One region of the Pedobacter humicola genome, then DNA from elsewhere that is predicted to be linked to it. Evidence: riboswitches for the same ligand, from Rfam matches in the RefSeq annotation. Region 1 holds a riboswitch; the other holds the start of a gene.

Region 1 (5,617 bases):
TTTCTCTTCTGGCAATACCTGTGGCCTGGCCATGTTTCAGGCTTTAAAACCTGGCAGTCACATTATTGCGCCTGATGACATGTACTGGGGGATTAAAAAACAGTTGCTGACCATTTTTAATGATAGCCTGGAATTTGATTTTGTTGACCAGACCGATTTAAATCTGATACAGGCGAGCATTAAACCCAATACGAAACTGATCTGGATCGAAACACCTTCTAACCCATTATTAAAAGTTACTGATATTGAGGGGATTGGTAAAATCGCTAAAACTAACAATATCACTTTTGCCTGCGATAGTACCTTTGCTTCCCCTATTTTACAAAACCCGATTTTATTAGGAGCTGATATTGTAATGCACAGCAGTACCAAATATCTTGGGGGTCATAGTGATGTATTAGGGGGTATTTTAGTCACAGCAAAAAAAGACGAGCTCTGGGAGAAAATTAAAAACATCCAACAAACCGGTGGAGCTGTCCCTTCCCCATTTGATTGCTTTCTGTTAACCAGGAGCATTAAAACTTTAGCCTACCGCATGAAAGGTCATTGCGAAAATGGAAAAATAGTTGCTGATTATTTAAACAGCCATCCAAAAGTGGAAGCTGTTTTCTATCCGGGATTATCGAGTCATCCACAACACGAAATCGCTAAAAAACAAATGAAAGATTTTGGCGGGATGATGTCTTTTTTAGTTAAAGGAGATGTTGAAGATGCCCATAAAGTGGTGAACAAAGTTCAATTGTTTGCACAAGCCACGAGTTTGGGCGGTGTAGAAAGTTTAATCGAACACCGTTACTCGGTAGAAGGTCCGGATAGTAAAACACCTAAAAATTTACTCCGTATTTCTGTGGGACTGGAGCATGTAGATGATATTATTGCAGATCTGGAACAGGCTTTGGGATAAAAAAATAAAACCTATAAAGTCTCCAAGGCCTTATAGGTTTATAATCAATCTATTTTGGATTACAAATCGTAATTAGCTTAGCTGAATAATTCGCCTCTAATGGCTCATTTGTTTGCGCCAAACGCTGCGCGCCGGTATTGGCAGGGCAAGCAATATCGCCTGCAGCATCATAAACCAATTTAGTTCCATTGGCCAATAATTCTTTTGGTACATAAACCTGTACTTTGGTAATGGCATAACCTGAAGGAAAGTAACGCACATAATAACCATCGGGATGTTTGGTCCAGATACCACTGGGCACATCACTTCTTGGTGGCGCCATCCCTGCTACAATCGCATATTTTTCCATATCGGCATAGGTATAATTGCCTGAAGCCACCAATTGGCGAATATTATTCTCTGCTTCAAAAACAGCCCTCACACCTGATGGTAACTGATCTTTGGCCTTTTCCATCACGTCAAATGGCAAAATACCCAATGCACCACCTTCTAATTGGGTAAGTTGTTTTGGTGTTAATAATTTAACTGCGGTTAATTTAACCTGACCGTTATAATCGGCAAATTTTGTTCTGGCGATGATCGTCCACAATAGTGCCTGAATATCGTGCTGTTCTACATCAGGGTGTTTTTCGGCACTTTTTAAGATGGAAACTACAATCTCTTCTTTCGGACCTAAAACTGGCGCAAACATATAACCATCACCTTTTGAGGGTGCAAAGGTTCCGGCTTTTAAGCAGTAGCTTTTATTGGTCATTTCGTAGAGGCCTTCGCAGAGTACAAAACCACCTTCCGGATTTTTAGGCAGGAGATATAAGGGCTGGGCTTTTAGTTTTAGCGAATTTACAAAGTCAGGTAGTTTTTCATTCTCTCTGTTCACATCCTCAAAACTGGTGGTAATGGCGGCAGGTTGTTTTAAAAATTTATCTACCCCTAAAGCTTTGGCACCTTGCGCGGCACCCACTTTTAATAATTTGTCTTTTAAACCTCCAAATTGGGCGTTTACATTATTCAAACATGCTACGGTAAATAGCAAGCCTAAACACAGGGATTTTGTATTTTTCATCATGATAATTTAGATAGGTAACACAAACTTAGAATTTTAGGCGTTAATTTATATTAAAACTTTTACACCATCTCTCATAAACGAAAATAATATATTCATTATCAATAGGTTAACTTAAATTCGAAATTTTATTTTGTGGATTAAAATTAAATTCAGACATTTGGAATATTATTTGGCAGATAGCTAAATAAAAGTCAATCTTCAGAGGTTGATTTATAAAGAAGTGGCGAGAGACTGGCTCGATGACCCACTGGCAACCCTCAGAAAGAGAAGGTGCCAATTCCTGACCTGATAACATGGTGTTATTGGGTGATATAAATTTAGAACTGATGAAAACATTAAATCTTCAATCGCTAAGCGAGCCCAGTGCAAACCTGAAAAATTTAGAAGCATCTTCTATTTATTTGATTTGTTACGACATGCGTGTGATTACTGGTATGTGCTGTTGCATACAGTAATTTAAAAATCTTCCTTTTTTGTTTCTTTCAAACTGGAAGGTCCCGGCAAATCGGGATACGCCCTGCTAGGTTTTAGGATGATCCTAAATCTGGATGCATCTCATCAATAACAATTTAAAAAATAGAAAAATGTCAACATCATATAAATTTGAAACTTTACAATTACACGCTGGTCAGGAAATAGATCCAACAACAGGTTCGAGAGCGGTTCCAATTTACCAAACCACTTCTTACGGATTCAAAAATGCCGAACACGGTGCCAACTTATTTGCCCTAAAAGAGTTCGGAAATATCTACACCAGGATCATGAATCCAACCAATGACGTTTTCGAAAAACGCATTGCCGCTTTAGAAGGTGGTGTAGCCGCTTTGGCTGTAGCATCAGGACAAGCAGCTCAATTTATAGCCTTAAATAACATACTGGAAGCCGGCGACAGCATTGTGTCTTCGTCGCACATTTATGGAGGAACATACAACCAATTTAAAGTAGCCTTTAAACGTTTAGGCATTCAGGTAGATTTTGCAAATCCGGATGTGCCTGAAGAATTTGAAAGTAAAATTACAGATAAAACCAAAGCAATCTTCTTAGAAACCATTGGCAATCCGGCTTTTAGCATTCCAGATTTTGAAAAAATTGCAGCAATAGCTAAAAAGTACGATTTGCCTTTGGTTGTCGACAATACTTTCGGGGCGGGAGGATATTTATTTAAACCACTGGAGCATGGTGCAAACATTGTGGTAGAATCGGCAACCAAATGGATTGGCGGTCACGGCACAAGTATTGGCGGTGTGATTGTTGATGGAGGAAACTACAATTGGGGTAATGGAAAATTTCCTCAGTTCTCCGAACCTTCAGAAGGATATCATGGATTGGTTTTTAGTGATGTTTTTGGCATCGGTGGGCCTTTTGGCAATATCCAGTTCATTATCCGCGCCCGTGTAGAGGGGTTAAGAGATCTTGGACCTGCCCTATCGCCTTTCAATTCATTCCTTTTATTGCAGGGATTAGAAACCTTATCGCTTCGTGTACAACGCCATGTAGATAATGCTTTGGAACTGGCTACCTGGTTAGAAAACCATCCACTGGTTAAAGAAGTTCATTACCCTGGTTTAGCAAGCAGCAAATATAATCACCTGGCTAAAAAATATTTAAGTAACGGTTTTGGCGCAGTTTTATCTTTTGAGTTAAATGGAAGCAAAGAAAACGCAAGCCAGGTGATTGATAGTTTGAAATTGGTATCACATTTGGCAAATGTGGGTGACGCAAAAACATTGATTATTCAGCCTTCGGCCACTACGCACCAACAATTGAGTGAGGCAGAACAGTTGGCGGCTGGTGTAAAACCAAACGCATTGCGGGTTTCAGTCGGTATTGAGCATATCGATGATATAAAAGCCGATTTCGAGCAGGCGTTTGCGACGATCGATTCCACAGTTCCTGCAGAAAGTTTACAAGCCTAAAACCGAAACCCTGAAAGGGGGTTTTTACAACAACAACATTACAAAAATGCATAACAGTAAAAACGATAGCACTTCAAAGTCCTCCTCAGGGGATTTAGGAGCTACATATAGTTACAATAAACAGTTCAAATTAGAAAGCGGGAAAAAGATCCGCAACCTGCAAATTGCTTATCAAACTTATGGCAAAATAAATGCGAATAAAGATAACGTAATCTGGGTGTGCCATGCGCTTACCGCCAATGCCGATGTTTTTGAATGGTGGGAAGGTTTATTCGGTCAAAATGCCTTATTCAATCCGGAAGACCATTACATCGTTTGTGCAAATGTTTTGGGCTCGCACTATGGAAGTACAAATCCATTGAGCACCAACCCTGTAAATGGTTTGCCTTATTACCTTTCATTTCCGCAGTTTACCATCCGCGACCTGGTGTCAGCTCACCAACTGCTGGCTGCACATTTGGGGATAGAAGATATCAAATTGTTAATTGGAGGTTCATTAGGCGGACAACAAGCCGTTGAGTGGAGCATTTCAGAACCCAATAAAATCGAAAACCTGATCTTGATTGCCACAAATGCCGCGCATTCTCCTTGGGGAATTGCTTTTAATGAAAGTCAGCGCTTGGCCATCACTACCGACAGAACTTTTTATGCCAACCAGCCAAATGGAGGTAGCAAAGGTTTAAAAACAGCGCGTAGCATTGCACTTTTAAGTTACAGAACATACAACGCTTATGGCAGCACACAGGTAGAAAGCGTAAACGATAAAACCGACAATTTCAGGTCATCTTCCTACCAGAATTATCAGGGTGAAAAACTGATCAACCGCTTTAATGCCTATAGTTATTATTATTTAACCAAGGCGATGGATAGCCACAACGTTGGCCGTAACCGCAAAAGTATTGCCGATGCATTAAAACTAATCACCGCCAATACCCTGGTCATTGGAATAGAAAATGATGTATTGTTTCCTATCTCAGAGCAAAAGTATTTAGCTGATCATATCCCGAGGGCAGAATTTAGTGCCTTACATTCTGATTACGGTCATGATGGTTTCTTAATCGAAACGGATGCGTTAACCAATGTGATCGGGAACTTCATTAAAGAAAGCCGGGATAAGAAGATTATTAAATTGCAGCATACGGCTTAGAAAGGCAGAAGGTTAGGGATTAGAACAACAGAAACTGCTAAAATTTGTACAACAAAATTCAACAAAAAAATAATATAATATAAATACAGTTAATCGGTGTAATTCCGCTACCTGTGTAATCACAAAAGTAATAATGAGTAAGAATTTAAAAATCGGTTTATTTGGTTTCGGCGTTGTGGGACAAGGTTTATTGGATATTATCCAAAGCCAGAACCTGAACCTGGAGATCATTAAAATTGCGATAAAAGACCCAAGAAAGAAACGTACCTTAAATAAAGATCTCTTTACGACCGATCGCAACGAAATCCTGAACAATACGGAGATCAATACGATAGTAGAACTGATCAATGATGCTGATGCCGCTTATGAAATTGTAACTACAGCATTAAAAAATGGCAAAAATGTAGTTTCCGCCAATAAAAAAATGATTGCCACGCATTTAAAGGAGCTGGTAGACTTACAACAGGAATATGGCACTTCTTTATTATACGAAGGCGCTGTATGTGGTAGTATTCCAATCATCCGCAACCTGGAAGAATATTATGATAACGAATTGTTCCACGCCTTGAGTGGTATTTTCAATG
Region 2 (5,617 bases), on a different contig from region 1:
ATCCACTAACCGCTGCCGTTGGGTACATGGCATAACTTTCGGTTAAATGCAATCCGATTTTATTCTCGGCATCCAGCAATTGGAATAAAGTACCTTTTTCGGTATGCTCCGGACAGGCAGGATAACCTGGTGCCGGACGGATCCCAGCATATTCTTCCTTAATCAGTTCCTGATTGCTCAGGTTTTCATCCTGCGCATAACCCCAGTATTCTTTACGCACGCGTTCGTGTAACCGTTCTGCAAAAGCTTCAGCCAAACGATCGGCCAAAGCTTTGGCCATAATACTGTTGTAATCGTCGTAATTAGACTCGAACTCATGCACCAGTTCATCAATCCCAATACCTGCAGTTACAGCAAAACCACCAAAATAATCCTGAATACCGCTTTCTTTTGGCGCAATAAAATCAGATAAGGCGTAATAAGGCTGTCCATCTACTTTTTCTGCCTGTTGGCGGAGGGTGTGTATAACAACGGAAGATGGTTGATGTAAGATGGATGATGGATCAGTTCCATTTTCCATTTTACCTTTTACATCCAAAACAATATCGTCTCCTACCGCATTTGCTGGCCAGAAACCGATTACAGCTCTCGCTGTTAACAGTTTTTCATCCAGGATACGTTTTAATAAGGTCTGTGCATCATCAAAAAGTTTCTTCGCTTCATCACCTACATTCTTATCATCGAAAATCTTCGGATAGCTACCGCGAAGTTCCCAGGTATGGAAAAATGGCGTCCAGTCGATATAAGGCACCAGTTCTTCTAAAGGATAATTATCGAAAACCTTTGTACCAGTAAATTCGGGAACAGGCAGATCGGGTTGAAAATCAATTTTAAACTTATTTTCACGTGCCTCTTCAAGCGTTTTAAAACGTTTATCTGATCGCTTATTTAAATGCGCTTCGCGAGCCTTATCATATTCAGCCCTGATGCCTGCCACATAATCGTCTTTTGTTTCAGGGTTCATCAAGGTACTGCAAACGGTCACACTTCGCGATGCATCCAACACGTGGATGGCAGGGCCAGAATAATTTGGTGCTACTTTTACTGCAGCATGGATCCTTGAGGTGGTTGCTCCACCGATAATTAATGGAATCGTAAAGCCTTCGCGTTCCATTTCTTTGGCAAAGTGGACCATTTCATCCAATGAAGGCGTAATCAACCCGCTTAAACCAATAATATCGGCATTTATTTCTTTGGCTTTTTTGATGATCTCCTGTGCCGGAACCATCACGCCCATATCTACAATTTCGAAGTTATTACAGGCCAATACCACACCCACTATATTTTTCCCAATATCATGCACATCACCTTTAACGGTGGCCATTAATACCCTTCCGGCAGATGAATTCTGATCCTGGTCAGGGTTGTCCAGTTTCTCCTGCTCAATAAACGGCAATAAATAGGCTACAGCTTTTTTCATTACCCTTGCCGATTTTACCACCTGGGGCAAGAACATTTTCCCGGCACCAAACAGATCCCCAACAATGTTCATTCCGTCCATCAGTGGACCTTCAATTACCTGGATCGGGCGGGCATATTTTTGCCGGGCTTCTTCCACATCATCATCCAGATATTCTACAATTCCCTTTACCAGCGAATGCGATAACCGCTCTTCAACAGTACCTTTCCGCCATTCTTCATCCTTAACAATCTCCTTACCTTTCGATTTTACGGTATCGGCATATTCGACCAGGCGCTCGGTTGCATCATCCCTGCGGTTTAACAATACATCTTCTACCCTTTCTAACAATTCGGGTGGAATTTCCTGATACACTTCCAACATCCCTGCATTTACGATCCCCATATCTAAACCCGCCTGAATAGCATGGTAAAGAAACGCGGAGTGCATTGCCTCACGAACGGTATTATTCCCCCTGAAAGAGAAAGAAATGTTAGAAACCCCTCCGCTCACTTTAGCATGAGGCAGGTTTTCTTTGATCCAACGGGTGGCATTTATAAAATCGACAGCATAATTGTTGTGCTCTTCCAATCCGGTTGCAACGGTTAAGATATTTGGATCGAAAATGATGTCCTCAGGTGGGAAACCGATTTCGTGAACCAGTATATCATAACTTCTTTTACAGATTTCCTTTCTACGTTCATAATTATCGGCCTGCCCCTGCTCATCAAAAGCCATCACCACTACGGCCGCGCCATATTGCATAATTTTACGGGCACTCTCGCGGAATTTATCTTCTCCTTCTTTTAAAGAGATGGAGTTTACGATTCCTTTTCCCTGCAAACATTTTAAGCCATTTTCAATAACCGACCATTTGGATGAATCGACCATGATAGGCAGCTTCGCAATATCAGGTTCAGAGGCAATGAGGTTCAAAAACTTGGTCATCGCGGCTTCCGAATCCAACATCCCTTCATCCATGTTCACATCGATTACCTGTGCACCGCCTTCAACCTGTTGTAAGGCAACGGCCAGTGCAGCTTCGTAATCGCCGCCTAAAATCAGTTTGGAGAATTTTGGAGATCCTGTAATATTGGTTCTTTCGCCAATGTTTACAAAAATACTCTCCGGGGTAATGGTAACAGGCTCTAATCCGCTTAAACGCATAAAAGGTTCAAGAACCGGTATTTTGCGCGGTTCCGCTTTTCGGGCATTTTTAGCTATACAACCAATGTGCTCAGGCGTAGTACCACAACATCCACCCACAATATTCACAAAGCCTGATGCAATAAAATCATCAACCAAATGTGCTGTTTCGTGCGGCTGTTCATCATAAGCACCGAACTCATTTGGTAAACCTGCATTTGGATAAGCTGATACATAACATCCTGCTTTTGCCGCCAGCTCTTCGATGTGCGGACGCATTTCTTTTGCTCCCAAGGCACAGTTAAAACCGATACTTAGCGGTTTTGCATGCATCACAGAATTCAAAAAAGCTTCGGCCGTTTGACCAGAAAGCGTTCTACCAGAAGCATCGGTAATCGTACCGGAAATCATGATCTCCAGTTTACGGCCAATTACCTCTTCATATTTTTTAATGGCCACAATAGCCACTTTTGCATTTAAGGTATCGAAAATGGTTTCGATCAATAACACATCCGAACCACCATCTACCAAACCACGTACCTGCTCATAGTAAGCGGCTTCGAGCTCATCGAAATACACCGCCCTGAAACCAGGGTCGTTTACATTTGGCGACATGGAAAGGGTACGGTTGGTTGGACCGATAGCACCAGCAACAAAACACTTGCGATCAGGGTTTGCAGCCATAAACTCGTTAACCGCCTCTTTTGCCACACGTGCCCCTTCGAAGCTCATTTCATATGAAAGGTCTTCCATCTGGTAATCGGCCATCGAAATGCGCTGGGTACTGAAAGTATTGGTTTCGATAATATCGGCACCAGACGCCAGGTACTCCAGGTGTATAGTTTTAATAATATCCGGACGTGTGATATTGAGCAAATCGTTATTGCCTTTTACATCACAGGGATGGTTTTTAAATCGCTCTCCCCTAAAATCGTCTTCGCTTAAAGTATATCGCTGAATCATGGTACCCATTGCACCATCAATCACCAAAATACGTTTTTCTAATTCTTCTCTTATGCTCATTCTTGTCGTTAGATATGAGAATTGAGATAGGCGATATGAGAATGATTAAGCATAACTTATGTCTTAAATCTCATGTCTATCCTCTCAAATCTCAAAAAAAGGCTTATCTAAAAAGTTGGTACGTGAATCGTAATCCTAAACTTATCTGGTCCCGAATGTATCCGGGATAGAATTTAGCACCTTGTACGGTTACAGGTTGCTAAGACTTCGTTGGGTCTAATCCCTCCGTCTTTCTTAATAAGCACACAAAAATGCAACAAAGCTACATCAATTCCAAAATTTATCGCTTTGCGCCCAAATAAAATTACAAAGGCCACGCAAAACTGCGCAGCCTTAAGAATATTGTTCTGTCCCTGACTACTTCCTGCTTCCGAAAATACGCAATAAGAAAAGGAAGATATTTAAGAAATCCAGGTATAAAGATAAAGCGGCAACAATAGCCATTTTCTTTGATTCGATCTGAAGAACCTGCTCTCCACTCGCTTCAATACCTTCACCGATTCGTTTAATTTTTTGCACATCATAAGCAGTTAACGCTGTAAATATTGCAATACCAATAAAAGCCATAAACAAACTGAACTGTTCGCTTTGAATAAACATATTAATAACCATGGCAATCACTAAACCAATTACCCCAACCATTAAAATTGGCCCAAACTTGCTGAGATCGATATTGGTGGTATAACCCATAAATGCCATTATACCGAATATGCCTGCAGCACCTGCAAAACAGCTTACTACCGATCCTGAAGTATAGGTTAATAATATAAAACTTAAGCTTACACCAGTCAATACCGAGTAAAGTACAAAAACCCCAATTAATGCAGGTAACGATAACCTGCTTAATCCAAAGCCCATTAACATCACCAGACCAAGCGGTGCAAACATGGCCACATAGCCAAAAACTGACATACTTACTTTGCCTGTTGTAGGATTAATATTTAAAAGATATTGCATTAACTCCGCGTTGGTTCCGAAAAGATATGCAGCTACTGTAGATAAACTCAATGCAACAAACATCCATAAGAAAACGTTTGCAAAGAATTTTTTAGAAACAGATTTTTCCTGTACAAAAACACTGTTGTCCTGATATTGATAATTTTGTTGTTCCATTTTAAATTTTGTGTATTTAACTATATAAAAATAACTATTTAGTTTAATCTTTTTGTCAGCAGTTCTTCAACTTTTTTATAGAACTGCAGGGGTTTTAATGTGCGCCATGGCAGGTTGTCAAAAGCACCGCCAAAGTTAATGTAATAGTCGATGTTATTATCCCTGAATTCGGCAATTACATGTTCCTGAAAGTTTACACCAACAATCCAGCCATCTTCTACTTCCTGAAACCACTCTTCATAATAACTGTCGTCAGAAGCATGGAAATTTAATACATTTTCACCAATCAGGATAAATTTATTGATGCCTTCATCCATCATCAGCTCTAAAATATCACGCTTCATTAACATAATGTCGTTGTTAATGGCATCGTTCCATTCGCCTATAAATTCGATAATGGCATAACTGCGGTCGTAATCGGCGTACAACACCTTCATGTAAAGGGTATTCGAACCAAATTCATCCCATTGCGGATGCAATAAAAAGTTATATATCTGCTTATCAAAATAAAGTTCCGAATATTCGGTATTGTAAAATGGCGAACGCTCATCTTCTGCCGAGATATAATCATCTCTCCACTGGTAATACGGCTCAATCTCGTGCATAGTTTTTAATTATTGAATAACTGAATTGTGAGTGGCTGAATGTTAAGGTTATTCTACATTCCCTGTTTCTCTCATTCTATCATTTCTCAGTGTCCTGCTTCTACGGCCTTCCGTACGCTTCCGTAGCGGGTTAGCAATTCGGCGGCTTTATCGTAACCGATATTCAGTTCATCGGCAACCATTTGTGTACCACGGTCTACCAGTTTATGGTTCGTTAACTGCATATCCACCATCTTGTTGCCCACTACACGCCCTAACTGTACCATTACGGTCGTACTCAACATGTTTAACACCAGTTTCTGCGCCGTGCCCGATTTCATCCGGGTAGAAC

What was found. A riboswitch is a leader RNA that binds a small molecule or an ion and turns the genes downstream of it on or off. The one in region 1 is predicted to bind S-adenosylmethionine.
Region 2: it holds a riboswitch for S-adenosylmethionine, as region 1 does, so the genes downstream of both, metH (methionine synthase) here and AC04Q1_RS00540 (O-acetylhomoserine aminocarboxypropyltransferase/cysteine synthase family protein) in region 1, are expected to answer to the same signal.

The regions. Positions count from the first base shown of each region.
Region 1 is NZ_JBWJIG010000001.1:115,346-120,962, reverse strand. Features, by position in the region: gene AC04Q1_RS00550 (trans-sulfuration enzyme family protein) at 1-904, shown strand, start outside; gene AC04Q1_RS00545 (hypothetical protein) at 954-1,970, opposite strand; SAM riboswitch class I at 2,178-2,288, shown strand; gene AC04Q1_RS00540 (O-acetylhomoserine aminocarboxypropyltransferase/cysteine synthase family protein) at 2,555-3,886, shown strand; gene AC04Q1_RS00535 (homoserine O-acetyltransferase family protein) at 3,933-5,033, shown strand; gene AC04Q1_RS00530 (homoserine dehydrogenase) at 5,167-5,617, shown strand, end outside.
Region 2 is NZ_JBWJIG010000011.1:3,572-9,188, forward strand. Features, by position in the region: gene metH (methionine synthase) at 1-3,568, opposite strand, end outside; SAM riboswitch class I at 3,707-3,812, opposite strand; gene AC04Q1_RS16900 (Bax inhibitor-1/YccA family protein) at 3,926-4,681, opposite strand; gene AC04Q1_RS16905 (hypothetical protein) at 4,720-5,286, opposite strand; gene murQ (N-acetylmuramic acid 6-phosphate etherase) at 5,373-5,617, opposite strand, start outside.